Regions from separate parts of the Psychrobacter sp. Arc29 genome, predicted to be linked through region 2. Evidence: predicted binding sites of a transcription regulator. Region 2 holds the regulator's gene; each other region holds the start of a gene.

Region 1 (10,464 bases), on a different contig from region 2:
AATGTCTCAGTAACAAACAAAGATGCACAAAATAGCCCTGCCAGCACTCAGGGCCAGCAGATGTGGGGCGGACGCTTCAGTGAAGCGACAGACAGCTTCGTGGCTGCCTTTACCGCATCTGTTGACTTCGACCAACGTTTTGCTCGTCACGATATTCAAGGGTCGATTGCCCATGCAACGATGCTCAAAGAATGCGATATCTTGACTGCTGATGAAGTATCTACCATTATCGACGGTCTTCATCAAGTATTACAAGAGATCGAAGCAGGCGAGTTTAACTGGTCAATCGCCCTCGAAGACGTGCACATGAATGTCGAATCACGCCTCACTGATATTATAGGCGCTGTTGGCAAAAAACTACATACAGGGCGTAGCCGTAACGATCAGGTCGCGACTGACATTCGTTTGTGGTTGCGTGAAGAAACCGATAACATTATCGAACTACTCGTACGCTTACAAAGCGGCTTGCTTGATCTGGCTGATCAACATACTGATACTATTATGCCTGGTTTTACGCATTTACAAACCGCACAGCCTGTCAGCTTTGGTCATCATGTAATGGCGTGGTTTGAGATGTTGTATCGCGATACCGAGCGCTTGGTTGACGCCCGTCGCCGTATCAACCAGATGCCCCTTGGTAGCGCCGCACTCGCTGGCACGACGTTCCCGATCGATCGTACCATCACCGCTGAGCTATTGGGTTTTGAAGGTATTTGTCAAAACTCGCTAGATGCGGTCTCAGATCGTGACTTTGCGATTGAGTTCACCTCAGCTGCCTCTATTCTTATGATGCACATGTCACGTATGAGCGAAGAGATTATTCTGTGGATGTCAGCGCAGTTCAACTTTGTGCAGATACCAGATCGCTTCTGTACTGGCTCATCAATCATGCCACAAAAGAAAAACCCAGACGTGCCTGAGTTGGTACGCGGTAAAGCGGCACGTGTCTTTGGTCAGCTGATGACATTACTCAGCCTGATGAAAAGCCAGCCACTCGCCTACAACAAAGACAACCAAGAAGATAAAGAGCCTTTGTTTGACTGTGTCGATACACTGACAGGCTCACTACTTGCCTTTGCTGATATGCTACCTAACATTGTTCCAAACAAAGAAAGTATGCGTGCTGCGACAATGAAAGGCTATGCCACTGCTACCGACTTAGCAGATTATCTGGTACGTCAAGGCGTTGCATTCCGTGATGCGCATGAAGTCGTGGGTAATGCGGTTGCACTGGGCATCAAAGAAGGCGTTGATCTCAGTGACTTGTCATTGGCACAATTGCAGCAATTCAGCGATGCCATCGGTGATGATGTCTTTGACTATCTCACGCTAGAAGGCTCACTAGCAGCCCGTGACCATTTGGGCGGTACTGCACCAAACCAAGTCAAGCAAGCAGTAGTCAACGGCCGTGCTCGCTTAAAAGCCTTTGCCTAATCAGACTGTTTTGAGACAAAGCTAACTTATCGCTATATATCTGACACCCGCTATTGACGCGGGTGTTTTTTATTTATAGTCAATCCCCTATAAAAGAGCTACCGCGTTAACCTCACTTGAAGTATCACAGTTACATCTGCGCTCGGTTGCCTTGTATCTCTTTTAAACTGAATTAACTATAACTTATTATCAGCTACCCGCCCTTTTTCGCGCTTGTTCTGTCTGCATGATATGAAACGATAAATCAGAATAAAGGTAAGACCTACTGATAACATCCTGTAGATTTGTGTCTGTTTAATAAGAGACACGAGATACCCTTTGCTAAATTGACCAAGACCGTTATCATAGGCTCATATCATTACTCAAATTCACCACTTAATAGAATAAATAAGGAACACCTGATGACTGAGACTTTTAACCCCCAAGCCAATACCGTGTTTTGCCGCAAATATAAGCAAGAACTGCCAAAAATGCCGCATCCACCCTTCCCTAATAAAAAAGGCCAAGAGCTGCAAGAAACCGTATCTGACAAGGCATGGAAAGAGTGGCTAGAACATCAAACCATGCTCATCAATGAGAACCATTTGAGCATGATGGATCCTGAAGCCAAAAAATTCTTAACCGAGCAGCGTGATAAGTTTTTGGATAATGAAGACTATGAGCGCGCCCAAGGCTGGACACCAGAAAGCTAGTCTTAGCTCACGCCATAGCCATAAAAAACGCGCTTACTAGAGCGCGTTTTTTGATGATAAGACGGTAGCATTTGGGCGCTATCAGTCGTCATTACTCTCTAGTGATTCAAAGTCAGCGACTGACATCGTGCTCACTTGGCGAGCAGCCAAACGATCATTGGCTTCTTGCACCGCTTTTTCGACCATGGCGTAGTCTGAATGGCGTACATCTTGACCACTGATATAGTTAATAACCAGCTCGGCCACGTTTTGTGCATGATCACCAATACGTTCAAGCGAGCGCAAAATCCACATGATATTGATGACCTTTGAGACTTGTCTTGAGTCTTCCATGATATAAGTCATCAACGCGCGAATGGCCGACTGGTATTCGTTATTGACCACACTGTCATTGCGCATGACTTCAAACGCTTGCTCAGCATTCGATTGACTAAAGGCTTCTAGCGCGTTGTTGAGCATCAGTCTTACCTGATTACTCAAGTGCTGTACCTCAGCATAGCCGTAAGACGATTTGCCTTGTGCCGCGATTCTGTTTGCCATTTTTGCGATTTTTACGGCTTCATCACCAATACGCTCCAAATCTACCACGCCTTTACTGATCGACATGACTAAACGCAAATCTCCTGCGGCAGGTTGACGCTTAGCAACCAACAATAAGATATGTTCATCGAGCTCAACCTCCATTCGGTTGATATCAAAGTCCATCTCGATGACCTCTTGCGCCAGTGTCTCGTCTCTATCAATAAGTGCATGAATCGCTTTGGCCACTTGGTTGGCAGCACTATCACCCATGTATAAGAACAAACGGATGGCTTCATCAAGATCTTGGTCAAAACTTTTGGAGATATGCTTATCACTTTGCATAAGAGGGATTCCCTGAAATCTATATTTTGGTGACGCGATGTGCTTATTGAGTAATACAAATCGGCTAAAAGTATCCTATCCGGCACTCTATTTGAACCGACTTCAGTACTAATTAATCAGCCCTAGCCATAGCGACCAGTAATATAATCTTCTGTCGCGGTTTGGGTCGGTTTGGTAAAGATCTGATCGGTCTCACCCATCTCGATCATATCGCCCAGATACATATAGACGGTATAGTCTGATACCCGCGCCGCTTGCTGCATGTTGTGGGTGACGATGGCGATGGTATAGTCGTTTTTGAGATCTTCTATCAGATCTTCGATAGCGCCTGTCGAGATCGGGTCAAGTGCAGACGTTGGCTCATCGAGCAGCAATACTTCAGGTTTGGTCGCGACACTACGGGCGATACACAGACGCTGCTGCTGACCACCTGATAATGACAGACCTGATGCTTTTAGTTTGTCTTTTACTTCTGGCCACAATGCTGATTTTTTTAGTGCCCACTCCACACGCTCATCCACTTCGCTTTTGCTGAGCTTTTCATAGAGTTTGACGCCAAAGGCAACATTGTCATAGATAGACATCGGGAACGGCGTTGGCTTTTGAAACACCATACCGACTTGCGCGCGTAGCAAGTTGACATCGACGTCTTTGCCTAAGATGTTTTTACCATCAAGGTTGATAGCACCCTCTGCACGCATCCCTGGATAGAGATCATACATACGGTTAAAAGTACGTAGTAGCGTCGATTTACCACAACCTGACGGACCGATAAAGGCGGTCACTTTCTTTTCTGCGATATCAATATTGATGTTTTTTAATGCCTGAAAATCATCATAATAAAAGTTAAGATCGCGAACTTCCATTTTTGCTTTAGGCATATTTTTGGGAATATCATGAATACTTTGCTTATTAAACTCAGCAGTATTTGGTTGCTGTGATTGCGAGCTTTTAGACATGGTTCTATTTAACAGGCTGTCTGTTGCATTATTAAAGCGATCAGCAGTCGTTTCTGTGCGGACCTTGCTTGCGACATCATTCATAATATTATCCAACCTAGCTTAGTGTATTTCATATAAGTATAAGTAAATGCTTGGTATCTATGCAGCAATATCGGTCTTTATTTGACCTGACCTCGATTGCCGATAAATCTTGCCAGAATATTCAATACCAAGACAGATGCTGTAATCAGCAGCGCTGCTGCCCACGCCAATGTATGCCAATTATCATAAGGACTCATCGCAAACTGATAAATGGTATTGGGTAAGTTGGCAATCGGCTGACCCATGTCGGTACTGAAGTACTGGTTGTTCAGCGCCGTAAATAGCAACGGTGCTGTCTCACCAGTGATGCGAGCAAATGCCAATAACACCCCTGTCGTCAATCCCGCTTTGGCAGCTTTGACCGTCACTTGCGTGACCATTTTCCACTTGGGTGTACCAAGTGCATAAGCGGCTTCACGCAAGCTATTGGGCACCAGATTCAGCATGTTTTCAGTGGTACGTACGACAACTGGGATGACAATCAGTGCCAATGCCAATGCGCCTGCCCAACCAGAGAAACTTTCGCCTTTTACCATTAAAGCATATATAAACAGACCAATGACAATTGATGGTGCTGATAACAAGATATCGTTCAAGAAACGGGTCACTTTGCCAAGCATGCTGCCTTTAGAAAACTCAGATAAATAAATACCAGTCATCAGGCCAATAGGCGCACCAATAAATAATCCTGAAAACGCCAACATTACCGAACCGACGATCGCATTGCGTAAACCACCCGGGCTCATAGGCGGCGGTGTATCAGCGGTAAAGATTGGCAGCTCTACCATCCCTTGAAAGCCTTCAACAAACAGTGTCACCAAAATCCATGACAACCAGAATAGACCAAACACCATCGCTGACATGGCAAAGCCTAAACCCAGCTTGTTGGTCCAGCGGCGCTTGTTGTACAAGCTTTTGTTATAACGCCCAGCACTGCTTGGCTTCGTAGACATTGGCGCATTCATCACATTGTTTGCAGGCATACTATTTATTTCCCATATCTTTTATCAATATCTATCAAGGTCTCATAAGTCCTTCTCAGACTTATCGATTACCTGCTTTGTGATCCATGCGCATGAGCATCAATTTGGCCAAAGACAGTACAATGAAGGTGATGACAAACAAGATTAAGCCTAGATGTAGTAAAGATGCCAAATGTAGCTCGCTCGACGCTTCGGCAAACTCGTTGGCCAATGCCGAGGTGATGGTCACACCAGAAGTAAATAGGCTTGGGCTGATATTGAACGCATTACCGATTAAGAAGGTCACTGCCATCGTCTCACCCAATGCACGACCAAGACCCAAGATTACGCCACCAACGACACCAGCTTTGGTATAAGGCAGAATAATCTTGAACATGACTTCCCATGTCGTCGCACCCATACCGTAAGCGGATTCTTTGAGTAGATCTGGCACGACAGAGAAGACATCACGCATGGTGGCCGCGATAAAAGGAATAATCATGATGGCAAGTACTAACGATGCGGTAAACATCCCTAGTCCCATGGGCGCGCCTGTAAACAGCTTACCGATGATCGGTAGCGGGCCAACATGCTCGATAAACCATGGCTGAATATGCTCACCAAAGAAAGGCGCAAATACGAACAAGCCCCACATACCATAAATGATAGAAGGAATACCTGCCAATAGCTCAATGGCAATACCAAGTGGTTTTTTGAGGAACTTTGGGCACATTTCGGTCAAAAATATCGCGATACCAAAACTGACTGGCACAGCGATAGCGATGGCGATGAATGACGTCACTAAGGTGCCATAAATAGGCGCGAGTGCCCCGTACTCATTGGCGACCGTATCCCAATTATTACTGGTATAAAACCCCAAACCAAACTCTTGAATACTCGGCCATGCCCCAACAATAAGAGACACCAAAATGCCCCCTAAAGATAGGAGGACGAGTATGGCAAACGCTTTGGTAGAGTTGACAAATAAAGCGTCGTAACGTTTTTGTTTAGCCAGTTGGGACCTTAAGTCTGTCATAAGTGTCTCAGCATTGAATGGGTGAATTCAAAAAACTAGGATTTTGATTTGGTTTTATCACAACGAACTTGAGCAACCTATCTATCGATATCGTAGTCAGTATCGTGGTCAAATTTGCTGTGATAAAACCTCTCAAACCACTACCGGAGAATAGTGGCTTAAGAGGGAATTAAAGAGATTAGTAAACAATGGCTAGCATCGGGAGATTACTGAGCAGCCTTATAAACTGGCTGACCATCACTACCTTTTACTTCGTTCCATTTCTCTTTAAATAAAGCCACTGCTGTATCAGAGAATGGGACATAATCTAATGCCATGGCATCATCATCACCTTGGGTATAAGCCCAGTCAAAGAAGTTCAACACGCCAGCAACTTGCTGAGGATTCTCTGGTTGCTTGTGTACTAAGATGAAAGTAGCAGCAGCGATCGGCCATGCTTGATCCGTCTCAGAGTTGGTGATGACTTTATAAAAGCCTTCTTGTTGTGACCAGTCGATATCACCAGCGGCTGCAAATGTCTCAGCAGATGGCTGAACAACGTTACCCGCTGCGTTTTTCAATGCCGTGTGTGACATATTGTTTTGTTTGGCGTACGCATACTCAACATAGCCGATAGAGTTTTTCATACGGTTAACATAGCTTGAAACGCCTTCGTTACCTTTACCACCTGCACCAGTCGCAGACGTTGGCCACTTAACCGTTTTATCAACACCAACGGTGTCTTTCCAATCTGGTGACACTTTGGCTAGATAATCTGTGAAGTTAAACGTCGTACCTGAACCATCTGAGCGGAATACTGTGGTAATGGCTGCATCTGGCAAGGTCAAATCTGGGTTCATGGCTTTGATCGCAGGATCATTCCAGTTATTGATTTTACCCAAATAGATATTTGCTAAGGTTTCGCCATCTAATTTCAACTGACCTGGCTCAACACCATCGATGTTAACGATTGGCACAACGCCGCCGATAACGGTTGGGAACTGAATAAGACCAGACTCTTCAAGCTCTTCTGGCGTCAATGGCGCATCAGAAGCACCAAAATCGACGGTTTTTGATTGGATTTGCTTGATACCGCCAGATGAGCCAATCGACTGATAGTTGACTTGGCCGCCAGTAGCAGCGTTATAGTCATAAGACCATTTGGCATAGATAGGCTGCGGGAATGAAGCACCTGCACCCGTGATATTCATTGCGATATTTTCAGCAGATTTAAAACCGGTGTCAGCAGAAGGCGTTGCCTGAGTCTGAGTGGTTGTTTCAGCCGTGGTAGCGGCACTACTGCTAGTATCAGCAGCTGGTTCTGTCGTCTCTGTTGACTTGTTGCACGCCGTAAGCATTAATGTACAACTGACGGCCACTGCTAATAACGAATAACGCATGTAGGACTCCTGAAGTTTAACAACGATATAAAAAAGCATTGTTTGTGATATGCGTGCTATCTTGCCAAATCTTTATGACAGTTTAATGACAACCTCTACAATCTTTCATCCGCTTTACATAATATTCAGATAAGCGCTCTAAGTCTCAGTAATATCAGGTAATTTTGATAACCATTACTAAGAATCTATACTCATAACCATACTGAGTAGCAAACTCAAAGTCTGATGTTTTCATTTAAATATCATTAGCCGTTAACACAGAATTTTGTTAGTATGAAAGGGATTTACAACACTGACAGACTCGGGGTGCGGTGTAGCATTGGCCTACTTTATTAAACGTTTATAGTTAAACATTGATAAAAGTAGCCGCCTATCTACATTCGCTGAGAGATCACCCGCCGAACCTGATGCGGTTAGTACCGACGCAGGGAAGTCTTAAGCACTTTGTTATTGATGACAAAGGACGCGTAGAAATACCTTTTTATCATCGCTATTGTCTAACGATGCATGTCGCATAAGTAGATAACGGGAGAAGATAGAAAGCTGCGTCCACTATTTGATGACCATTAGCCGCGACGATATTTTTTGGCCGCTGTTAGTTGTCGATAATATAAATTTGTCTGAATGATGACTGCTTACCCCCGCAGCTACTGGCGGTGTTGCTTTTATTCAAAAACCAACACGCTAGGACAGCATATGACTATTTCAGACAGCACCTCAATTGCACCGAAAGCCCAAACGCATAACCCAGCCGATAACATTCTTCCTATATCAGACACCAAAGCAGATAAAAAAGCCGACGCATTAAAAACGCCTGCCCACCGCGCTGCCAGTGATGCCCGCTTCGAAGAAGACGCACGCGATCTACATCGTATCCTACCCGCCTCGCGCAAAGTCTATATCGAAGGCTCACGACCGGATATCCAAGTACCGATGCGCGAAATCAGCTTGGCGGATACGCCTGTTGGCGGTACTGGTGATAAAGATGGCGAGCACAATCCGCCTTTTTATGTCTATGATACCTCAGGCGTCTATACCGACCCCAACATCGAGATTGATCTGACCCGCGGTCTACCAAAACTGCGTGAAAACTGGATCGCTGAGCGCGATGATACCGAGCAACTAAGCGGTCTATCTAGCTCATACGGGCAAGCGCGTGCTCGTGATATCAGCACTGCTAACCTCAGGTTTGCTCATATTGACAAACCGCGCCGCGCCAAAGCAGGGCAAAACGTCACGCAGATGTACTACGCGCGCCGAGGCATCATCACCCCTGAGATGGAATATATCGCGATACGTGAGACGCAAAAGCATCATGAACTGACCGATATGCGTCAACATGAGGGTGAGAGCTTCGGTGCCAATACGCCCAAAATTATCACCCCTGAGTTTGTCCGTGATGAAGTGGCGGCTGGACGCGCCATTATCCCCAACAACATCAACCACCCTGAATCTGAACCGATGATCATCGGGCGCAATTTTTTGGTGAAAATCAATGCCAATATCGGTAACTCAGCGCTAGGCTCATCGATTGATGAAGAAGTGTCCAAAATGACGTGGGCAACACGTTGGGGCGCGGATACCATCATGGATTTATCAACGGGCAATCATATTCATGAAACCCGTGAATGGCTAATCCGTAACTCGCCTGTGCCAATTGGTACCGTACCGATTTATCAAGCCTTAGAAAAAGTCGATGGCGTCGCAGAAGATCTGACGTGGGAGATATTCCGTGATACGTTGATCGAGCAGGCTGAGCAAGGTGTGGATTACTTTACCATTCACGCAGGCGTCCTGCTCCGCTATGTACCACTAACTGCAAAACGCCTAACAGGTATCGTCTCACGCGGTGGCTCTATCATGGCGCAGTGGTGTCTGGCACATCATAAAGAGAGCTTTTTGTACACGCATTTCGAAGACATCTGTGAGATTATGAAGCAATACGATGTGGCGTTCAGCCTAGGTGATGGCCTACGCCCCGGCTGCTTGCAAGATGCCAATGATGAGGCGCAGTTCGGTGAGCTACGTACCCTTGGTGAATTGACCAAAGTCGCATGGGAGCATGACGTACAGGTGATGATTGAAGGCCCTGGACACGTGGCGATGAACCGTATCAAAGAAAATATGGACTTGCAGCTTGAGCTGTGTGCTGACGCGCCGTTTTATACCTTGGGACCATTAACGACTGACATCGCACCGGGTTATGACCATATCACCAGTGCGATTGGCGCAGCGATGATTGGCTGGTTTGGTACCGCGATGCTGTGCTATGTCACACCAAAAGAGCACTTAGGCCTACCGAACAAAAAAGATGTCAAAGACGGCATTATCACTTACAAAATTGCCGCGCACGCTGCTGATCTTGCCAAAGGTCATCCCGGTGCGCAGGCGCGTGACAATGCCTTGTCCAAAGCGCGCTTCGAATTCCGCTGGGATGATCAGTTCAATCTAGCGCTCGACCCTGATACCGCACGCGAATATCACGATGAGACCTTGCCAAAAGACGCACACAAATCGGCGCACTTTTGCTCCATGTGTGGTCCGAAATTTTGCTCCATGAAAATCACCCAAAATGTGCGTGAGTATGCAGCAGGTTTGGACAAAGACGCAGTAAATAAAAAAGTCACACCGCAATCAGGCGACTTAAGCGATTCGGATCATTTGATTAAAAAAGTCGACACTGAACTGGTGGGACAAGTTGGAGAAGCCAGTGCTGAAGAAGTCCGACAAGGGATGGCTGAGATGATGGAAAAATACAATAAGGGAGGACGTCAATTATATAAAGAGGTGTAAGTTTTTTAGCTCTCTCGAAGAATAGCTCTACCAAAGAAAAGCCCGAACCTGATAGTCAGGTTCGGGCTTTTTAAGTTTATGTATTTAGTAATATCAAACCTTCGACGCCTGATAAATCTCTTCAATCGACGTATTGATAGTATCAGCAAACTCTTCATCGCTTTGCTGCTTACTCAGCCCTTCGGTAAAGGCGCGCGAGAAGCTGGCAATCATACCCGGGTTTTTTTTGAGCTTCGCGCACGCATCAGTACGGCTGTAACC
Region 2 (10,464 bases):
GCGCTCACATGAAGGCATCGATATCTTTGCAGAACGTGGCACGCCGATACAATCGACCACGCAGGGAATTGTGAGTAAGGTTGGTGAGAATAATTTGGGTGGGCGTGTGGTCGTCGTGGTAGGGCCTGGCGGTGCTGGTCATTATTATGCGCATCTAGAAGACTATGCCGATATTGCGCCCAATGATTGGGTCAATCAAGGCGATATTATCGGTTATGTGGGTGATAGCGGTAATGCAAAAGGGACACCGCCACATGTACATTACGGTATTTATATCAATGGCAGTGCCGTCAACCCTTATCCGCTGTTGCAAAAAGAGTAGGTATAATAAATTAGGCATGCTAAATAAATGCGCACGACGATTCTAAACAATATGGGGCAAGGCCTGTATTAGTTTGTCTCAGCCGACCTCACATATGCGGCTGGAAATACCACGCTAAATGTCGACCCCTCTCCCTCTACTGAGTCAATCTGCAACTGCGCCTCGTGCTGATGCAAAACGTGCTTCACGATAGCCAGCCCTAATCCTGTACCGCCTGTGGCACGACTACGCCCTTTATCAATACGATAAAAGCGCTCTGTCAAACGCGCAATATGCTCTGGTGCGATACCAAGCCCATCGTCCTCAACGGCAAAGCGGCACCCATCCGATGTCTGCGTCCAGCTGATGGTAATATTACCGCCTTTTGGCGTATATTTAATCGCATTGATGACCAGGTTGGACAAGGCGCTGATCAAGTACACCTCTGACCCATATAACCCGTCATAAGTATCTATGTGCAAATGAATGGTGTGCTTGTACGCTTGGTTGTATGCCTGTGCATCATCATAGATATTGGTGAGGAGTTTGGTCATATCGACATCATTAAACTCATGCGTCTCTTCGATTTCAATCTTTGAGAGCAGTAATAAGTCATTTACGATTCGATTCATACGGGCTGTTTGCTGGGTCATCAGCTCAAAACCGCGACGCCACTGCGGTGGCATATCTGGCTGATCAGAGAAGTTCTCCAAATAGCCCATCATCACTGTCAGTGGCGTGCGTAGCTCGTGCGAGACATTCGCCACAAAATCTTGGCGCATTTGCTCTAAATGCTGTACGCGGGTCACGTCATAAATAAACAATAGCTTCTCGTCACCAAAAGGCGTGAGCTCACATTTTAGATAACGGCTGGGATCTCGCCACGATTCTATATGGACACCATCGTTAGGTAGGGTGGTATTTTGATAATACTGGCGGAACTCAGGCACGGTGATAAAGTCAAACACACTTTGGCCTTTGTCAGCTGGCTGCAATGACAAGAGATCCTGCGCCGCCTGATTCCACCACTCTAACCCATCATCTTCGTTCAGTAAGATGACTGCATCTCGCAATGCTCGCAGCGCACTTCTGATTTTCTCCAGTTGCTCCGCCGCATTTTGGCTAGCGATTTGTGCTGGCGCATCTTGCTGGTCACTATTATAGTTATGGTCTTTTTTCTTTTTTGCTGGCGCTATCTTGTTCATTTCTTATCCTTACCACTATCCGCTATTTTATTTATTGTTATGGTGGCATTGTCCGTACAAGATCAAGTTATAAGAATCAACTCATACAAGATTAGCTTGGCTCAATGAGACTAGAGAACCGATAGCCTGTACCGCGCACCGTTTGTATCAATGTATCACAATCATAAGGGCGCAATAGTTTACGTAGACGTTTGATGTGTACATCAATGGTTCGATCTTCAATATAAACGTTACCGCCCCAAACCTGATCGAGCAGCTGCGTTCTTGTGTAGGCGCGCTCTGGGTGACTCATAAAAAATGCTAACAAGCGATATTCTGTTGGGCCGACCTCGATGACTTTTCCTGCGGCTGTCACGCGCTGGCTTTTGGTATCGAGACTCAGCTGACCAATTTCGATAGGCTTGTCGCTACTCATCGCGCTACTACGGCGCAATACCGCTTTGATTCTGGAAATCAGCTCACGCGTCGAAAAAGGCTTGGTCATATAATCATCTGCACCTGCGTCAAGGCCGTGAACCTTGCTGTCTTCTTCACTTTTGGCCGTCAGCATAATGACGGGTATCTCAGAGAGCATCTCATCACTTTTGAGCATACGACAAAAATCAACACCGCTCTTGTCTCCGGGCAACATCCAATCTAATAATATTAATGACGGTCTATGATCGACCACTTGTTGATGCGCTTCTGATACGTCAGCCGCTTGCAGGCTATCAAACCCAGCCATTTCTAGCGTCATCACAACCATTTCACGAATCGCAGGTTCATCTTCAACAATCAAAATTTTCTCATTATACATAGGACATTCTCGGTGTTAGCGGACAAAATCTAGCATATAAAAAGGCGATAAATACTCACCAGTCTCTATCTATTAAACGGATTAATTATGACAGCCTGATGACACTCTGGTGTCAGATCTCCAATAGAAAATTGAGTGGCCCATCATTGACGCTTTCGACCTGCATATCAGCGCCAAACTGACCAGTGGCTACATTTGAATACTGGGTTTTGGCATAGTCGATGAGTTGCTCAAACAACTCTTGAGCAGCATCAGGTACCATCGCACCACCAAAATCAGGGCGGCGACCTTTATCCGTTTTTGCCATCAGCGTAAATTGTGACACTAATAACAATCCACCATCAACTTGCTGGACGTTTTTATCCAGTTTACCAAATTTAGCAGGGTCGTCATCATTTTCAAAAATACGATAGGTCAAGATTTTGTCAATCATCCGCTGGGCGGCGGCGAAATCATCATCATGACCCAACCCAATATAGGCCAATACCCCATGATCAATTTTGCCAACACAATGCTCATCGATAGTGACGCTCGCACGGCTCACTCGTTGTATCAGTGCTTTCATTTACGACCTTCTTTATTTATAAATGGCTTACAGTTTATGGTCAGACAATAATACGCTGTCCATGATAAAATATGACCATTAACTTGCCTATGCAATAATGACATCACATCCTATTTTGGTAGCCTTATTATGAATGTATTTACCACCTTACAACAGCTGGTACCGCAGCAGCAACTCAGTAAAGTCGCTGGACGTTTGGCCGCCAGTCGTCATCCTTATGTCAAACGCACCTTTATCCGTGGTTTTGCCAAAGCTTATAACATCAGCTTAGATGAGTATGAGCGCCAGAGCCTCAACGCTTATGAGAGTTTTAATGACTTTTTTACCCGTGAGCTAAAAGAAGATGCTCGCACCATCGATACCACTGCAAACGGCATCGTAAGTCCTGCGGACGGTATCATCTCTCAGCTTGGACAAATTAAAGATCATAAAATGCTACAAGCCAAAGGTCGTCATTATGACGTTGGCCAATTGCTCGCTGATAGCGAAGATGGCAGTTATTTTGCCGATGGTAGCTTTGCGACAATCTATCTAGCACCTAGCAACTATCACCGTGTTCATATGCCATTTACTGGTACGCTGACCAAAACTCGCTACGTCCCTGGTACGCTGTTTTCGGTCAACAATACCACGGCAGCTAATGTGCCGGACTTGTTTGCGCGTAATGAGCGTTTGGTCTGCATGTTTGATACCAAATATGGCAAAGCGGCCGTTGTCATGGTAGGCGCTATGATTGTCGCTGGTATTGAGACTGTCGCGACGGGTAAGATTGCTCGCACGGATGATATACAAGAAGCGGATCACGATATGCAGTTTGCGGCAGGCGAAGAGCTTGGTCGTTTTTATTTAGGCTCAACGGCTATCGTAGTGTTGCCAAAAGCAGCAAAAGCTGACTGGCTAGATAGCATGAATGCCAATAGCGTGGTACAAATGGGCCAACTATTAGGAATGGCAAACGCTCAGTAACATGACTGTGTAAAAGTGCTCAAGAATATCAGCCCAGTGAAACATAGATCACAATGCTCAACTGGGCTTTTTTATGCCTAGCGTTTTTATAGATTTACGCGTCGATCAACCATCCTTGCTCGGTCGCATAGTCAATATTGTGTGAGAGCCAATCATGAATAGGAGGAAAGCTGTCTTTGATAAAAGCAAGCGCCGCCGCCACTTGCAAGCGCGTCACCTGAGATTCAATCCACGTTTTTCCTTCAGTATTGAGATTAAGCAAAAATGGCAATAAGCGATCAACCACTCTGAGCAGCTGAGTCTCTTTGCTACTACCCGTTTCTTGCTCCTCCCAAACCTCACTCAAAGCCGCGATGCCGTTACCACGCTCTGCTTGCAATCGGGCTATGCCAGCGCGTTCCTCAATATGTGCCTCGCTACGACTGTTTGCGAACAAAAACGTATCACCAGCGTCAATCTCACCCAAATCATGTACCAAGGCCATCTTTAGCAATTGTTCATGATTGACATCCAGCTCAAACAACTCAGCTATTGACCAGCACGCCATGGCTAAGTGCCAAGAATGTTCGGCAGAGTTTTCTCTGCGATCGGTCTCAGTCACGTAACTACGGCGATTTACGCGTTTGAGCGCATCTAGCTCTAGTAAGAAATGAGTGACATCCTCTATGTCGATAGTTGTAGCAGATTTTTGATCGGTCAATGACACAGGTGTATTTGAGGACATATTTCTCTCTAATTTTTTGATAATTTTACACATTACGGTGTGGCTAACAACAAAATAGCGCTGATGTTATCAAGCGCTATCTATTATAAGTAATTGGGTTAAATGACTCAGTACCTTATTATATAACCATCTACTTAATCAGATTAAGAATGGTTTTGAAGGCAGGGTCTTCACTGCTACGGCACAATTCAAACAAAATGGTTTCTACTGTCGAGATTATCCCACCTGCACGGCGAATGCGACGAATGGCTTGTTTTTTGTCGTATGGAAAACGCGAGCCAACAGCATCGCCAATAATGACCGGTTGCATGCCATTGTCTAGCAAATCAAGCGCAGTCTGTAGCACACAGACGTGCGCTTCAACCCCGATAAGCAATACGGTACTACGGTTTTGCTGCGCTAAATGATGCCATGTATCATTATTATCGCAGGCACTAAATGTGACTTTTTCAAAGCTCTTTGCATTGTCGCCCTCCAGCACATCACGAAGCTCTGGCAAGCTATCGCCCAATCCTTTTTTATACTGCTCGTTGAGCATGATGGGGATACCGAGCGCTTGCAGTCCTTTGATTATGGTCACTGTTTTTTTGACGATATTTTCGTGATCATAGATATGCGGCGTGAGGCGTTCTTGTACATCGATAATCATCGCTTGGGTGTTTTCACGAGCAATTCGGTAAGTACGATCAGTAATCATCGTAGACATAGTACACTCCTTGTACGGCTGATATTTATTATTAAAAGCTATTTTAAAATGACCATCATTAGAATTTTCATTAATAATAGTCTTAGCTCAGCTCACCCTTATTTAGGCACAGTTTCTTGAATGCGTCAATGGAGATAATTTTCATCAGTACGTGTATGCTCTTGACTACGCCAAGCATTAACTCGCTCATTATATTCACAAAAAACCCCCAGCCATCACGGCTAGGGGTCATTATTAGAGCGTTTTTAATCAACAAATGTTACAAACTGGCTACCGATTTTAAAATTAAACACGCTCAATAATAGTCGCGATACCTTGACCCAGACCGATACACATCGTCGCTAGACCGATTTCGGTATCTGACTGCTCCATTGCGTTTAGCAATGTTACTGTGATACGAGCGCCTGAGCATCCTAGTGGATGACCCAAAGCAATCGCGCCGCCGTTGATGTTGACGATGTCTTGCTTGTCGGTCAAGTTCAGTGCTTTTAGGACTGATAGGCCTTGTGCGGCAAAGGCTTCGTTTAACTCGATGGTTTGCATGTCATCGATGCTCATGCCAGCACGCTTCAAGGCTTTGTTGGTGGCTGGTACAGGACCATAACCCATGATCGCTGCGTCACAACCAGCAACGGCCATACTACGGATACGGGCACGTGGCTTGAGACCTAGATCTTTTGCTTTCTGCGCGCTCATCACTAGCATCGCTGATGCGCCGTCAGATAGTGCAGATGATGTTGCCGCTGTGACGGTACCGCCTTTTGGATCAAACGCTGGACGTAATTTTTGCATTTGCTCCATAGTCGCGTCTGGACGGATGACCTCATCCACGGTACATAACTGTAAGCGACCATCAGCATCATGACCTTCGATACCGATGATTTCATTGTCAAAACGACCTTCAGTGGTCGCTGCCCATGCACGGCGATGCGACTCAAGACCAAAAGCATCTTGCTCTTCACGAGTAATGCCATTCATGCGACCTAGCATCTCAGCGGTCAAACCCATCATGTTTGAGGCTTTTGCATAGTGCTTAGAGGCGGCAGGGTTTAGATCAATACCATGCATCATGCCGACGTGACCCATGTGCTCAACACCGCCAATGATAAACACATCACCTTGGTTAGTCATGATTTGTGCAGCCGCTGTATGTAGTGCCTGCATAGATGAGCCGCACAGACGGTTAACTGTTTGACCACCAGCAGTTTTTGGAATACCCGCCAAGAGGCCAATGTTACGACCGATGTTCATGCCTTGCTCTAGGGTCTGGTTAACACAGCCCCAGATAATATCTTCGATGTCATTGGTATCAAAGTCGTTACGTTCAACCAGTGCACGTACCAGTTCAGCGGATATGGTATCCGCACGTACATGACGGAACATACCGTTTTTGGTTTTACCCATTGCCGAGCGCACGCCATCTACGATGACCACATCTTTTGGACTTAAAGTTGTCATACTATCTTCCTTTTCAATTTTTATTGTCAGTGTAAACCGTTCACGTCAGCGCTATGATTTATTTATCTTACGTAACGCACGATATGTAATGCGCGTTAGCATTTAGTATCTTTTATCAGCGCTGCAATGAACCAGCTAAAACAGCACGTCTGTCATGAAAAAATAGTGATAAATCCATTGCTATCTTTGTTTTGACAGACGTACCACACTTATCCTAATACGGTATGTTCATTACTCAACTGAGTAAAAAGTCTCGCCTGCGGCTGCCATATCGCGAATCTTTTGCGGGGCTTCATAGGCTTTGCCAAGATGAGCGTATTTTTCACATAGTGCCAAGTAGTTATCTAGACCCATTTGGTCGACATAACGGCAAGGGCCGCCGCGGAATGGCGGGAAACCTACGCCCATAATCATCGCCATGTCGGCCTCGCTTGGCGTGCTCACGATGTTGTCTTCTAGGCAGCGAACGGTTTCGTTACAGAAAGCCAGCATAGTGCGGTCGATGATTGCTTGATCGTCGAATTCTTGCTTCTCACTATCAGTCGTGGTTTTTAGCAACTCGTAAGTGGCTTCATCGGCAACTTTCTTTGGCTTGCCGCGCTTATCAGTTTCATACTTGTAGAAACCTACGCCGTTTTTCTGACCGAGGCGCTCGTTCTCATATAGGTGCTGAATCGCACCTTTATAGTCTGGTTTCATACGATCTGGGAAACCATCCGCCATGACTTCTGCGCCATGTACACCTGTATCTAAACCGACCACGTCGATGAGATAAGCAGGGCCCATTGGCCAGCCGAATTTTTCCATGACTTTATCGACATGAGCAAAGTCAGCACCTTGCTTGAGCAATAAATCAAACGCGCCAAAGTATGGGAACAAGACACGGTTGACCAAGAAACCTGGGCAATCGTTAACCACAACTGGCACTTTGCCCATTTTAGAGGCTAGAGCAACGGTAGTCGCGATGGCTTCTTCAGAAGATTTTTCGCCGCGGATAACTTCGACCAGTGGCATTCGATGTACTGGGTTGAAGAAATGCATACCGACGAAGTTTTCTGGACGCTCAAGCGCCTCAGCAAGATAGGTAATAGAGATCGTCGAGGTGTTTGACGCTAGGATACAGTCGTCTTTTACTAGGCCTTCTACTTCTTTTAGAACCGCACGCTTCACATTTGGATTTTCTACGACCGCTTCGATAACGATATCAGTCTCGCTAAAGTCACCATAGTTCAAAGTAGGACGGATACGGCTTAAGGTTTCACCCATTTTCGCTGGGGTCATCTTCTTACGTTCAACCATTTTACCAAGCAGTTTGCTGGCTTCGCCCATGCCAAGGTCTAATTGCTCAGACTTGATATCTTTCATAATGATTGGCAAGCCTTTGCTGGCTGCCTGATACGCGATACCGCCACCCATGATACCAGCGCCTAGTACAGCCGCTTCATTGATATCATGTGCAAGCTTACTGTGTTTTTTGGCCAGTTTTTTGACCAGCTGATCATTTAAGAATAGACCAACCAAGCTCTCTGCTTGTGGCGTTTTAGCAGCTTTTGCAAAACCGGCGGCTTCAACTTCAATCGCTTCGTCACGTGATAGATTGACGTGTTTTTCGATCGCTTCGATAGCGAGGGCTGGTGCTGGGTACTGCTTGGGGTTGGCTTTGGCAAAGATCATACCTTTTGCGCTGTTGAACGCCATGGCTTGCTCAAGTTGGTTTAGCTTAACAGGAACCAGTTTTTCTTCGCGTTTTGCTTGCCAATCAAGCTCACCTGAGATACATTTTTTGACCAGATCAATGGCTGCATCTTGCAAGTCGTCAGCAGGAACGGTCGCATCAACCAAACCGAGTTTTAGCGCATCAAGTGGTTTTTTTGGTGTGCCAGTGGCGATAAGCTCAAGCGCATTATCGATACCAATGATACGCGTACTACGAACCGTACCACCAAAGCCTGGGAAGATACCTAGCTGAGTTTCTGGTAGACCGATGATCGCTTTGTCACTCATGACGCGGTATTCACACACCAAGGTCATTTCACAACCGCCGCCCATTGCCGCGCCATTGATGGCAGCCACTTTCGGGAATGGCAAATCTTCAAAACGATTGAAAGCGTCATTGACATGAACGACCCAATCTTTGATCTCGCTTTCTGATTTTTTGAAAGAAGCCACAAACTCTGTGATATCAGCACCAGCGATAAACACGCCTTTGCCTGAAGTGACGATAAGACCTTTGACGTCGTCTGCTTTTTCTAAAGCAGTCACGGCTTCACCAAACTGTTTATTGGTTTCGGCATCAAATTTGTTCACGCTCTCATTTTCGGCGTTGTAGTGCATGTTGGCGATGCCATCCTCTAGCATTGTCACCGTGATGCGATTTCCTTGATATACCATTTGAAACTCCTTTCTATATAACGAAAGCTACGTTTTGAATTAAAATAAATAGCCAGTTACTGTTAGTAAAATGGGTAATAGCACTGTGCGCCTGTGATGTCGTAAAGACAAACATATAGATGGCACACAAGTGAAGATGTCTTTATTATCCAGCGCTCATGATGTGATACGTATTTTGACGTCTCTTGTACCCCATCACACGGCGCTTCATTTATATGTTGCAAATACTGCTATTAAAATACTGACTGAGACATGGTCCAACACTGACAATTGATGACTGAATACGCTGAGTAAAAATCCATTACAGTCAACATCAGACCATTTTCACGTCAATTAGTGTAGGGGATTATGCCCCTAACTGTCACAAGCTAATGCCATACTCGCAAGTCACTCTTAAATCACCTGTAGGCATTTACCTTATGCGCAAAGTGTTTTAGTGAATACTTGTATACTGAGTTGCTATTTTGAATGTATTCCGTCTTGCTTTTATTCATGGTCCACCACCTCAAGGATGATAAACCGTTGGTGTAGCCCGATTAATACGACTTACTTAGCTTGCGCTTTTATCAGACCATATTCAACCAGTGAATGACATCAGCGATACGTAACCAAGACTTGTTGTAAGGTTACGATTGTACTGCCTCGTTTTTGAACAGATGACAGCCGTAAAATGCAAAAAACAAACGATTGATACGGTGTCTCACACGAGCAATATGGCCTATCATGCTACACTAATACCGTTTTTACCTTGTCCTTAATAAGTTTTCATTGTATCTCTGATAAATGGTTGGATTATGACGGTTTCCCTTACTTCTAGCGCTACCTCTTCTGGCTTTACCCCTTTTAACGCTGTCTCTTTTCAAAGCACTGAGCAATTTCATGGTGCTGTGCGCGCGCAACTGGCGCAAGACATCGAGGTCTTGTTTGCTTATGCCAAGCTGCCTAGTCCCCTGGTAGATGCCTGTCGTTATGTCATGACGGGTCAAGGTAAGTTGGTACGCCCATTGATGGTTGCCAGTGCTTTCGCCAGTATTAATAGCGGTAGTAGTAAACGTACAGACGAGCATAATGACGACATCGACACGCTCAATGCTGATCTAGACTCATTGCTAGAAAATGACTCGGACTATGATATGTCACGCCGCGCTGCATTGGCCGTAGAGCTGCTACACACTTATTCGTTAGTGCATGATGATTTGCCATGTATGGATGATGACGAGCTGCGCCGTGGTCAGCCGACTGCTCATATTGCCTTTGATGAAGCGACTGCGCTGCTGGCAGGGGATGTGTTGCAGACGCTAGCATTTGAAGTATTGACCGCAGAGATGCCATCCTTTGCGCCATTCGATGCA
Region 3 (10,464 bases), on a different contig from region 2:
TCAATATCGATAATCATTAAGTAACTATTCGCATTGCTCAAAATTGAGCAAAAAAAAAGACCGATCTCAAGACCAGTCTTTTTTATAATAAACGCTTTCAATATACTACATTCTGAGAGCTACTTTGCTTCGCTGTGGTTCTTCGCTGCTTTTACAAAGCTATTAAACAATGGATGACCACCACGTGGTGAGCTAGTGAACTCTGGATGGAACTGTACAGCAACAAACCATGGATGTTCAGAAATCTCGACCGACTCTACCAAATGCTGCTTGGCAGAATAACCAGAGATGGTCATACCTGCTTGCTCTAGCGGCTCGATATAACGGTTATTCATCTCATAGCGATGGCGATGACGCTCAGTGATATTGCTGGCACCGTAAATTTGGCTTAGCTTACTGCCAGAAACTAGCTCTGCTTGCTGGGCGCCTAGACGCATCGTGCCACCAAGGTCTGAATCATCGCTACGAATCTGTAGCTCGCCGCGCTCGTCTAACCACTCAGTGATAAGACCAATAATAGGCTCAGCTGTTTTACGATCAAACTCAGAAGAGTTAGCGTTAATATTAAGTACGTTACGTGCGTACTCAATCACAGCCAACTGCATACCAAGGCAAATTCCCAAATATGGGACGTTGTTTTCACGAGCATAAGTGATGGCTTTTATCTTGCCCATCGTACCGCGCTCACCGAAACCGCCTGGTACTAAGATAGCATCGGCATCACTTAACTGAGCAAGTAAAGTATCGTCATCTTCTAGACGTTCAGCATCGATGTAGTCAATCTTCACGTCTACTTTATGCGTGATACCTGCATGTAGCAATGCTTCGTTAATAGACTTATAAGCATCTGGAAGCTCGACATATTTGCCAACCATCGCAACAGTTACTGTTCCTTCTGGATTCAACTGAGCTTCAACCACTTTGTCCCAATCGCTCAAATCAGCTTCAGGCACATCAAGACCGAAACGCTCACAAATTAGATCATCAAGATCCTGCTCGTGCAATGTACGCGGTATCTGATAGATACTCTGTGCATCTTCACACATAATTACTGCACGCTCTTCAACGTTGGTAAATAGCGCAATCTTGCGACGGTTGTCTTGTGAGATATGATGGTCAGAGCGGCAGATTAAGATATCAGGCTGTAGGCCAATAGAGCGCAGCTCTTTTACTGAATGCTGCGTTGGCTTAGTTTTGGTCTCACCCGCACTAGCAATATACGGTACTAAAGTAAGATGCATTAGCATGGCTCTATTACGGCCAAGCTCTACTTGCATCTGACGTACGGCTTCCATAAACGGAAGTGATTCGATATCACCAACCGTACCGCCAATTTCGATAATAGCGATATCATACCCTTCGCCACTGGCAAGGATTTTGTTTTTGATTTCATCAGTAATATGCGGAATAACCTGTACAGTACCGCCTAGATATTCACCACGGCGTTCTTTATTCAACACGTTCTGATAAATACGGCCACTGGTAAAGTTATTACTCTTACTCATTTTTGAGTGACGCAAAAAGCGCTCGTAATAACCCAAATCTAGATCTGTCTCTGCGCCATCTTCAGTGACGAATACCTCACCATGCTGAAACGGGCTCATTGTACCTGGATCAACGTTAATATACGGATCCATTTTGGTCATCGTGACAGTCACGCCACGTGCTTCTAAGACCGCTGCAAGAGAGGCTGCGGTGATACCTTTTCCTAGTGAGGACACTACCCCACCGGTCACGAATATAAACTTGGTCATAGTACTCTGTCGGTAATTGGTAAAGAAGGATTTTACTAAAAATACGCCATAAAATATAGGGCAAAAATGCAAACTATCTGAAACTCTTATTTTTCACGCTGATGATAAACATTTTTCTGTTATTCGCACTCTATACAACAAAAAAACTCACCCCGAAGGATGAGTTTTTTTATAGTCAGATTCTAGTTCATACTAGAATAAGTATTCTAGACCAGCACCAACTACAACTACTTGTGCATCACCGTTTGACGTTGCGAATATATCTTCGTTAGTCATAGGATCTTGATTACCAGTATTATATGTATATCCAACATTATCAGCATTGTTTACGCCAGCATAGGCATGAGCAATGATGTTGTCTTTGTACATGTATTTACCACCAACAACGATCTGATCTGAATCTGAATTGTTAAAACCATTCAAGTTGTCAGTTTTGTTGTACTGTGCGTATACAGACACTGGACGAGCAAAGTTATTTAGACCCATTTGAGCGCTAACAACTAGACCTTTCTCGTCTTTATCGCCACCATCATAGTCGCCTACTTGGTACAATGCACCTAATTGTACTGGGTAAGCCATGTATTTGCCTAGATCAACAGTCGCTGTACCACGGATGATGTCACCATTGATGTTTTGATCTTTATCGTATGCAATACCAGCTGTGAAGCCAGTACCTTGATCGAATAACATAGCAACGCCAAAGCCTGCATCGTCATTACTATTTTGATCATCAGAGCTATACATTGCAGAAAGCTGTAATGGTAGGCCATCGTATTTTGGTGCAGTCCAAATGATTGAACTATTGATACGGTTACTATCCGCCATGTTTAGAGCGCTAACAACTTCACTTTCATTTTGAGTTTGGCCTAGATTATCCCAGTAACCTTGGTTAACAACAACATTGTCAATACGTGCTAAGCTTGATTGGTTTTTACCAACGCGGAACTCACCAAATTGTTTGTTGTTGATACCTAGATATGTATCACGGTTAGTGAAAGTAGCGTTATCACCATCAAGGCTTGTACCGTACTCTAAACGATAGATAACATCAGTATTAGCAGTCATGGCTTCAGAGCCTTTAAGACCGATACGTGAAGCATGAGAGTTAATCTGCACTGTATCTTCGTCATACATGTTGCCAGCAGGACCATCAAATTCAGCATTCTCATAGTCAGCTGCTAAAAAAGCTTTACCGTATAGAGTTGGCGCTGCATTGGCTGCTGATACAGATAGGGCTGCGATTGCTGTAGCTAAAAGTAGTTTTTTCATGGGGTATCTCCACTTTACAATTGTAGTAATGAGCAAGCTATTATTAGCTGGCGCCCATAATGGTATCGTCACAAATCCTCAAAGATATAATGTGTAACTGGCTACCGAGATTAGTCAGAAACAAGTGTGGCGAATCTTTATTACAGCAAGATGAAAAGAACAATAATTTACATGACTGGGATTAAGAGCGTAACTGCCGTGTAACCTGTTGTCTTTATCACTCCATTGCGTAACATCCGTTACCAAACTCATACTTCGAGTACAAGCATAACAACTTTGACATAATTTGCAACATATTTTTTCGCTTTTTCGATACATCCAGTATCAAATGACAAGCCACCTATAAAATCCAAATAGCCACAAGAAAAAGTGCTATCTACTCAAGTAGATAGCGCTTTTATTGATTAATATTATTACTTATAATATTAAAATTTTTTAATAAAAACAAAGCAATTGCCCAAAAATGAGCGCTACCTATTGATAAATAGATAGCGCTCATGAAGAATCGACTAACGTATTTATGACATATTTAGAGTCACAAACGAGCAAGATTAGATACTATGCCTTGGGGTTCAGCATACACTAAAACACCCATTGCTAAGCCAGCCTCTCTAAGCATTCGCTTTTAAATCAAGGCGTGCTTGATGCAACAATGGTTCAGTATAACCACTAGGCTGCGCGCGTCCCTTGAAGACCAAATCACAGGCTGCTTTAAATGCATAAGAGTTATCAAAGTTATCTGCCATTGGCTGGTAATCACTATCGCCTGCATTTTGTTCGTCGACGACTTTTGCCATACGTTTCATCGTATCCATCACTTGCTGCTCGCTCACCACGTCATGATGCAACCAGTTGGCGATATGCTGGCTAGAGATGCGTAAGGTAGCACGATCTTCCATTAAGCCGACATCATTGATATCAGGTACTTTAGAACAGCCTACGCCTTGGTTTACCCAGCGTACCACATACCCTAAGATACCTTGAGCATTGTTTTCAAGCTCCTGCTGCTTCTCTTCTTCGGTCCAATTGGTATTTTTTGCCAATGGAATAGTCAAAATATCATCCAAGCTAGCACGCTCACGCGACTTTAGGCTATCTTGTACATCGGCTACGCTAACTTGATGATAGTGTATGCTATGTAAGGTAGCACCCGTTGGTGATGGTACCCAAGCCGTACTGGCACCAGATTTAGGATGAGCCGCTTTGGTGTCCATCATCTCTTTCATTTCGTCAGGTTTGGCCCACATGCCTTTACCAATTTGAGCATGACCTTGCAGACCAGTCTCTAGACCGATATCGACGTTCCATTGCTCATACGCAGGTTGCCATGCTTGCGACTTCATGTCACCTTTTGGCACAAATGGACCAGCATTCATACTGGTATGCATCTCATCACCAGTTCGATCTAAGAAGCCCGTATTAATGAAGATAACGCGCTCTTTTGCTTGGCGAATCGCTTCTTTTAAATTGACCGTCATACGGCGCTCTTCGTCCATGATACCGATTTTGAGCGTATTACGCTCCAGACCCAGCAAGTCTTCTGATGCATTGAATAGATCATTGGCCATTTTGACTTCTTCAGGACCATGCATTTTTGGCTTAACAATATACATTGAGCCTTGGCGTGAATTTGATAGCTCGTTTTTGCCTTTGATATCATTGAGTGACAACAGTGGCGTGATTAAACCATCCATTAAGCCTTCAAATATTTGCTCTTGACCATTGCCTAAATCAACCAAAATTGCGGGGTTCTGCATGAGATGACCCACGTTACGAATCAACAATAGCGAACGCCCTGGCAAAATTAGCTTACCGCCATCAGGTGTATTATATTCACGATCTGGGTTTTGTTTGCGAGTACGTGTTTTGCCACCTTTTTCAAAGGTCTCTTGTAGATCGCTGTTCATCAAACCAAGCCAGTTACGATAGACTTCCACTTTTTCTTCTGCATCTACAGCGGCGACTGAATCTTCACAATCCTGAATCGCAGTCATGGCTGACTCAAGTAGCACATCTTTGATATTTGCTGGATCATCTTTGCCAACTGGATGATTGCTATCGATCTGAATCTCAGCATGCAAGCCATTATTTTTTAGCAGTACACCAGTAGGCTGTTCAGCGTCACCGACGAAACCGACAAATTTGCTAGTATCTTTTAACTCTGTGCTACTATCACCTTGTACGACCTCAAGCTTACCATTGACCACTTTAAAACCAGTCACATCATTGTATGAACCGGATGCGAGCGTGAAATGCTCATCTAGGAACGCTTTGGCATAGGCCACAACCGCAGCGCCACGCGTAGGATTATAACTGCCTGTAGCTTCTTGACCGTTATCATCACTGATTACATCAGTGCCATATAAAGCATCATATAGACTACCCCAACGTGCATTGGTCGCATTTAATGCATAACGAGCGTTACGTACTGGTACGACCAGCTGCGGCCCTGCGATATGAGCGATTTCGTCATCGACATTTTCTGTACTGACCGTAAAGTCATCACCTTCTGGCAGCAGATAACCAATCTCTTGCAAGAACGCCTTATAGGCTGGATAATCGATTTCGCCATCTTTTGCAGGGTTATCCAAATGCCACTGATCAATCTGTGCTTGAATCTTGTCTCGAGTTTCTAGCAACGCTTTATTGCGTGGCGTAAATTCCTTGATAACCTTCTCAAAACCTGACCAATAACTGTCTGAATCAACACCAACTTTTGGCAGCACTTCGTTTTCAATAAAGTCATACAACTGTTGGTCGATGGCAAGAATGCCTTTTTGAATGCGATTGGCGTTAGAAGACTGGCCCATGTTGTTATCCTTATCTATTGGTGAGTATTGGTAATACTAAATTGCTACAGCGACTATTTAAGACTCGTTATTTTTAACAACAATTATTCATATAATAAAAGATATCATTGCTACCTATGACAACCTATGGTATTCAATGCTGATAAATAATTATTTATTAAAGATGTTTTCATCAGTCCTCAAATAGACTGTATAAATCTTCTGTTTTAATACGAGAATTGTCATTGGTATAATGCTTGCCATTCTCTACTAAGTGCTATTGATAGCAAGACACTGTGGCTAAAGAGCAAAATCTCATCCTACTATCAAATAATAAAATAAACAAGCAAACGCCATTTAGCAAATAAATATTGGGATTGTATAATAATGATATCGTATAAGATATAAGCCTTACAGACCATGAATACTATCTAGAAATTAATGAATGCTCAGTTGAGACTAAACTGTAAGTAATCATTACCATCTATAGTTAGATTTAAATACTGTCCACTATTCAGACAACTTACTTAGCCGTATTAACTGTAGCCCATTATTTTAAAAGCATCTATAAATTAGCTGCTTTAAACTCTCATTTATAAAAAAGCCCTTTTAGATTATGACTATAAACCAGCCCGACCTCTCGTCCTTACAAACATCAATGCATGGTACTGATCACTACGATATGCATAAGGATAATCTCAAAAAAGAAGCGACCCTTTCACCAGTAAATGTCGTTAACGAAAGCAGTATGGACGTAGAGGAAGATAGCGTCGATATTACGCATCTGCGTACTCCTATAAAGGTAGACCTATCCCCTATTTATAATTTTTTGGGTGCGCGCACGACGCAAGCTTGGGTAGATGCCGCTATCGAAAACTTACCACTGATCATTCAGGATCATGCCAATTGCGAAAAGAAAGCCGCAGGCACCGCGATGAATTTGATATTTCGGTATGAGTTCTCTTATGATTTGCAACGTAAATTGGCACAGCTTATACGTGAGGAGATGCTGCATTACGAGCAAGTGCTAGGCATCATGAATGAGCGCGGTCAGGACTGGAAGTATCTGAGTGCAGGTCGCTATGCCAAGGGCATGCTGAAGCATAAGCGTACTTATGAGCCAGCAGCGATGGTAGATGTATTGATAATCGGTGCATTTATCGAAGCGCGCTCTTGTGAGCGTTTTGCAGCGTTGGCGGAAGTCATTGATGATGAGCGTTTAGCAAAATACTATCGCTATCTGCTAAAGTCAGAGAGCCGTCATTTTGAGGATTACCTTGCGCTTGCCCAGTCATTATCAGATGATAATATCGATGAGCGCGTTGCGTTTTTTAAAGAAGTAGAAGCTGAGCTGATAGATAGTCCAGACGCTGAGCTACGCTTTCATAGTGGCACGCCTGCCTAAGAGCCACTTATGACTGATATACGTTTATAACTGATATACGCTTATAATTTATAGGTTATTAGAACGATAAAAGGCACTGCAATTGTCTGAGTTACATACTCTAGTCAATTGCAGTGCCTTTAACTTTATACTTGGAAAATAAATATAAAGAATACCAGTACTTAAGTACTAATGAGCATTACTGTATTTATGATCTTACTTGTTATCTTCCATCAATGAGCTGTCGTACTGCTTATCACTTTTAGCAACATTATGCGGATCGTGGTCTCCAGCTGCTTTATCTGCCGCCGCTGGATTTACTTTTTGTAGCGCATCGTCTGGTACGATACCATTGTTGTCATCTGCATCTTTTAGACTATAGTCATCAGTGACATGCTTGTCATGTGGCTTATTCATTGATATCCCCCATCGTTCTTATGATTTGCTTCACAAAGTATTGTTTTATACCTTTTAAGACCTTTTAATATCTGTCGTCTAATCTTTGTCATCAGTGTTTAAGGTACGTGTTTGCGCATTATCGATGTTGGCATAGCGATTCATATTATTGATCTTTTCGCTATCCGGAGCCTCACTACCAACGGTCTCTTCATTGATATTATCATCAAAACCATTACCCGGTTGATCACGGCGATCTGGCTGACGAGCTGGGTTGTCATTTCTATTAACATGCTCAGATGCAACTACCCCTTCTTCAAAAGTATCCGTACCTTTATTTTCAGTAATATTTTCTTCTAACTCATCATGGTTCTTAATCGTTTGAGAGCCATCAACTGTCTCGTGAGTATCAGTTTCTGTTATTCTATTTTCATTTAAAGCGGGATCTCTGGTTTCCATTATCTTGTCCTTATCGTTGTTATAATTATTACTCATATCATTAAGAGATTAGCATAGCGTTGGTATTAGCGATATCAACGGTTAATTGTCTTCTTGACTTAGATCATAAGCATTTAGGTCTGAGACATTTTTACCCCCGGCAGGTAAATTCTCTTCTTTGCGCGGATCAGCATATATCTCATCAGTTTCTTGTGAGTCTTGTTCAGGGCCATCTATCTGCGGCTCGTGCTTGCGCCCCTCATAGCTACCCTCAGGATTTTCTGGTGCAACTGCTGCTGGATCATCCACAATTACTTTTTCTTCAGTGGCTGGCTTTTCTGGAATACTCATAGCGTCTCCCTTACATTTTTATTTGTTATTGCTGCCTAACTGGATATTTGAACTTAACTTTCTAAAACTGCTAGGTCAGCTATTACTTGTCTGTGCGTAATTCGTCGTCAATGAAAGGGGTACGCTCTTCTGGATTAAGCGACTCAGGAGCGTCAGCTGTCTTTTTGTCTTCTAAATTCTTTTCGATTTCCTGACCATCTGCTTGCTCAGCTGCTTTCTTGATATCTGAAGTGTCATCGGCAGTAGTGCTCATAATGCATTCCTTGTTTTTATTGTTTATTTACCTTAAATATTCTGTAGCGCTATATGAATATGTGTTCAAGCGTTTTTAGATAAAGAGTTATCAAGCTTTTGATACAATATATTAAAATGCGCAGAAACTGGTATCAATTATAGGTAAGATATTGTGAGCTGCACCAGTGTGCTGCCGTATCAATATGTGAATAAATGTGAGGTTGCAAGACAGTTTGTAACTTTTACAGCGCGTTAACCAAAAAAAACCAAGCATTGGTACGTACCATTGCTTGGTTAAATAGTGCTTGGTCAAATGATGAAGATAGCCATCAATCAGTTAGCTGGACTCTTCAACACCATTAATTACTTTTAATAAGTGCTCTTGTGCGACGTGTGGCGTCTCACCTGCTGCTGGCTGAAGCTGCTGCCAAACGCCTGTGCCATCCAGTGTCCACGCTTGTGTATTGTCTTGCAGATAGTTTAGTAGCCCATCCTGATAAATTTGCTTAAACAGCTTTTTGTTTTCAATCGGGAACGCGACTTCGACGCGATGGAACAGATTACGATCCATCCAGTCTGCACTGCCACAATACAAACGCTCATCACCGTCATTATAGAAATAATAAATACGGGTATGCTCCAAAAACCGACCAATGAGTGAGCGTACGGTGATATTCTCAGATAAGCCTTTGACTTGCGGACGCAGACAACACATAGAACGCAGGATCAGCTCGATTTTGACGCCTGCCTGCGACGCATCATACAATTTGTCAATCAGACGACGCTCAGTGAGCGCATTGGCTTTGACGATAATATGAGCACGCTTGCCTGCTTTGGCATGAGCAATCTCATCATCGATAAAACTCATTAATTTTTCGTGCAAAGTAAACGGCGCATGCAGCAGTTTCTTGAGATTGGCAGGTTTGCCCATCCCTGTGAGTTCTTGGAAGATTTTGTGAACATCTTCTGAGATATCAGGATCGGCGCTAAACAAGCCATAATCCGTATAAACTTTGGCATTGGCAGCATGATAGTTACCTGTACCTAAATGTATATAACGGCGGATTCGATCGTCCTCACGGCGTACAATGAGCATAAGCTTGGCATGGGTTTTGTAGCCGACAATGCCGTAAACAACGACTGCGCCTGCTTCTTGCAAGTAGTTAGCGACGGCAATATTGGAAGCTTCGTCAAAACGCGCACGTAACTCGATGACGGCCGTGACTTCTTTGCCGTTACGAGCGGCGGCGGCCAGTGCCTTAACGATCTCTGAGTTGGTACCTGAGCGGTATAGTGTTTGCTTAATTGCCAACACTTTAGGGTCGCTAGCTGCCTGCCAAAGCAAATTGATAATGGGAGAAAATGCATGAAACGGATGATGCACGAGCACATCGCTTTTGCGCATGGCAGCAAACATACTGGTCGATTTGTCTGACTTGTCCATCTCTCGACGAAATGCTTTAGGTATGGCATGGGTAAATGGCTGATATCGTAGCGCTGGGATATTAAAATCAAACAGCAAGCGCGTCAGATTGACGGGGCCATTGACACGGTATAGCTGATTGTCATGCAGCTCAAACTCGTTGAGCAAATACTCACTGATGTGCGCTGGGCAGTCAGTTGTCACCTCAAGACGTACTTTGTCACCGAAACGGCGGTTTTCAAGCTCACCTTCTAGCGCTTTGGCAATATCTTCCACATCATCTGCCAAATCCAGATCCGCATTACGCGTCAACCTGAACTGGTGACAGCCAGTCACACTCATACCAGGGAACAGCTCACCGATATGCTCATGAATGATAGCGGATAGCATGACGTGATGCTCTTTACCACCCGTCAGCTCATCTGG

Evidence for each region. The regulator PhoB, encoded in region 2, activates phosphate uptake and scavenging genes when phosphate is short. The targets are predictions, from matches to a motif close to TGTCATNAANCTGTCATAA.
Region 1: pstS (phosphate ABC transporter substrate-binding protein PstS) is a predicted target of PhoB. The motif match lies at 7,483-7,501, and genes of this name have one in related genera.
Region 3: QO189_RS06005 (porin) is a predicted target of PhoB. The motif match lies at 3,161-3,179, and genes of this name have one in related genera.

What each region holds. Positions count from the first base shown of each region.
Region 1 is NZ_JASMRR010000002.1:368,940-379,403, forward strand. Features, by position in the region: gene argH (argininosuccinate lyase) at 61-1,434, shown strand; gene QO189_RS04510 (oxidative damage protection protein) at 1,836-2,126, shown strand; gene phoU (phosphate signaling complex protein PhoU) at 2,208-2,990, opposite strand; gene pstB (phosphate ABC transporter ATP-binding protein PstB) at 3,113-3,949, opposite strand; gene pstA (phosphate ABC transporter permease PstA) at 4,111-5,016, opposite strand; gene pstC (phosphate ABC transporter permease subunit PstC) at 5,078-6,031, opposite strand; gene pstS (phosphate ABC transporter substrate-binding protein PstS) at 6,238-7,410, opposite strand; TPP riboswitch at 7,703-7,858, shown strand; gene thiC (phosphomethylpyrimidine synthase ThiC) at 8,107-10,203, shown strand; gene QO189_RS04545 (fructose bisphosphate aldolase) at 10,297-10,464, opposite strand, start outside.
Region 2 is NZ_JASMRR010000010.1:32,967-43,430, forward strand. Features, by position in the region: gene QO189_RS12550 (M23 family metallopeptidase) at 1-322, shown strand, start outside; gene phoR (phosphate regulon sensor histidine kinase PhoR) at 391-1,506, opposite strand; gene phoB (phosphate regulon transcriptional regulator PhoB) at 1,598-2,302, opposite strand; gene dtd (D-aminoacyl-tRNA deacylase) at 2,415-2,867, opposite strand; gene asd (archaetidylserine decarboxylase) at 2,997-3,833, shown strand; gene QO189_RS12575 (HD family hydrolase) at 3,928-4,557, opposite strand; gene QO189_RS12580 (isochorismatase family protein) at 4,688-5,263, opposite strand; gene fadA (acetyl-CoA C-acyltransferase FadA) at 5,549-6,721, opposite strand; gene fadB (fatty acid oxidation complex subunit alpha FadB) at 6,953-9,112, opposite strand; gene QO189_RS12595 (polyprenyl synthetase family protein) at 9,907-10,464, shown strand, end outside.
Region 3 is NZ_JASMRR010000003.1:209,879-220,342, reverse strand. Features, by position in the region: gene QO189_RS06010 (CTP synthase) at 120-1,754, opposite strand; gene QO189_RS06005 (porin) at 1,947-3,023, opposite strand; gene QO189_RS06000 (malate synthase G) at 3,635-5,833, opposite strand; gene QO189_RS05995 (tRNA-(ms[2]io[6]A)-hydroxylase) at 6,561-7,217, shown strand; gene QO189_RS05990 (hypothetical protein) at 7,413-7,613, opposite strand; gene QO189_RS05985 (hypothetical protein) at 7,692-8,051, opposite strand; gene QO189_RS05980 (hypothetical protein) at 8,133-8,381, opposite strand; gene QO189_RS05975 (hypothetical protein) at 8,464-8,634, opposite strand; gene ppk1 (polyphosphate kinase 1) at 8,953-10,464, opposite strand, start outside.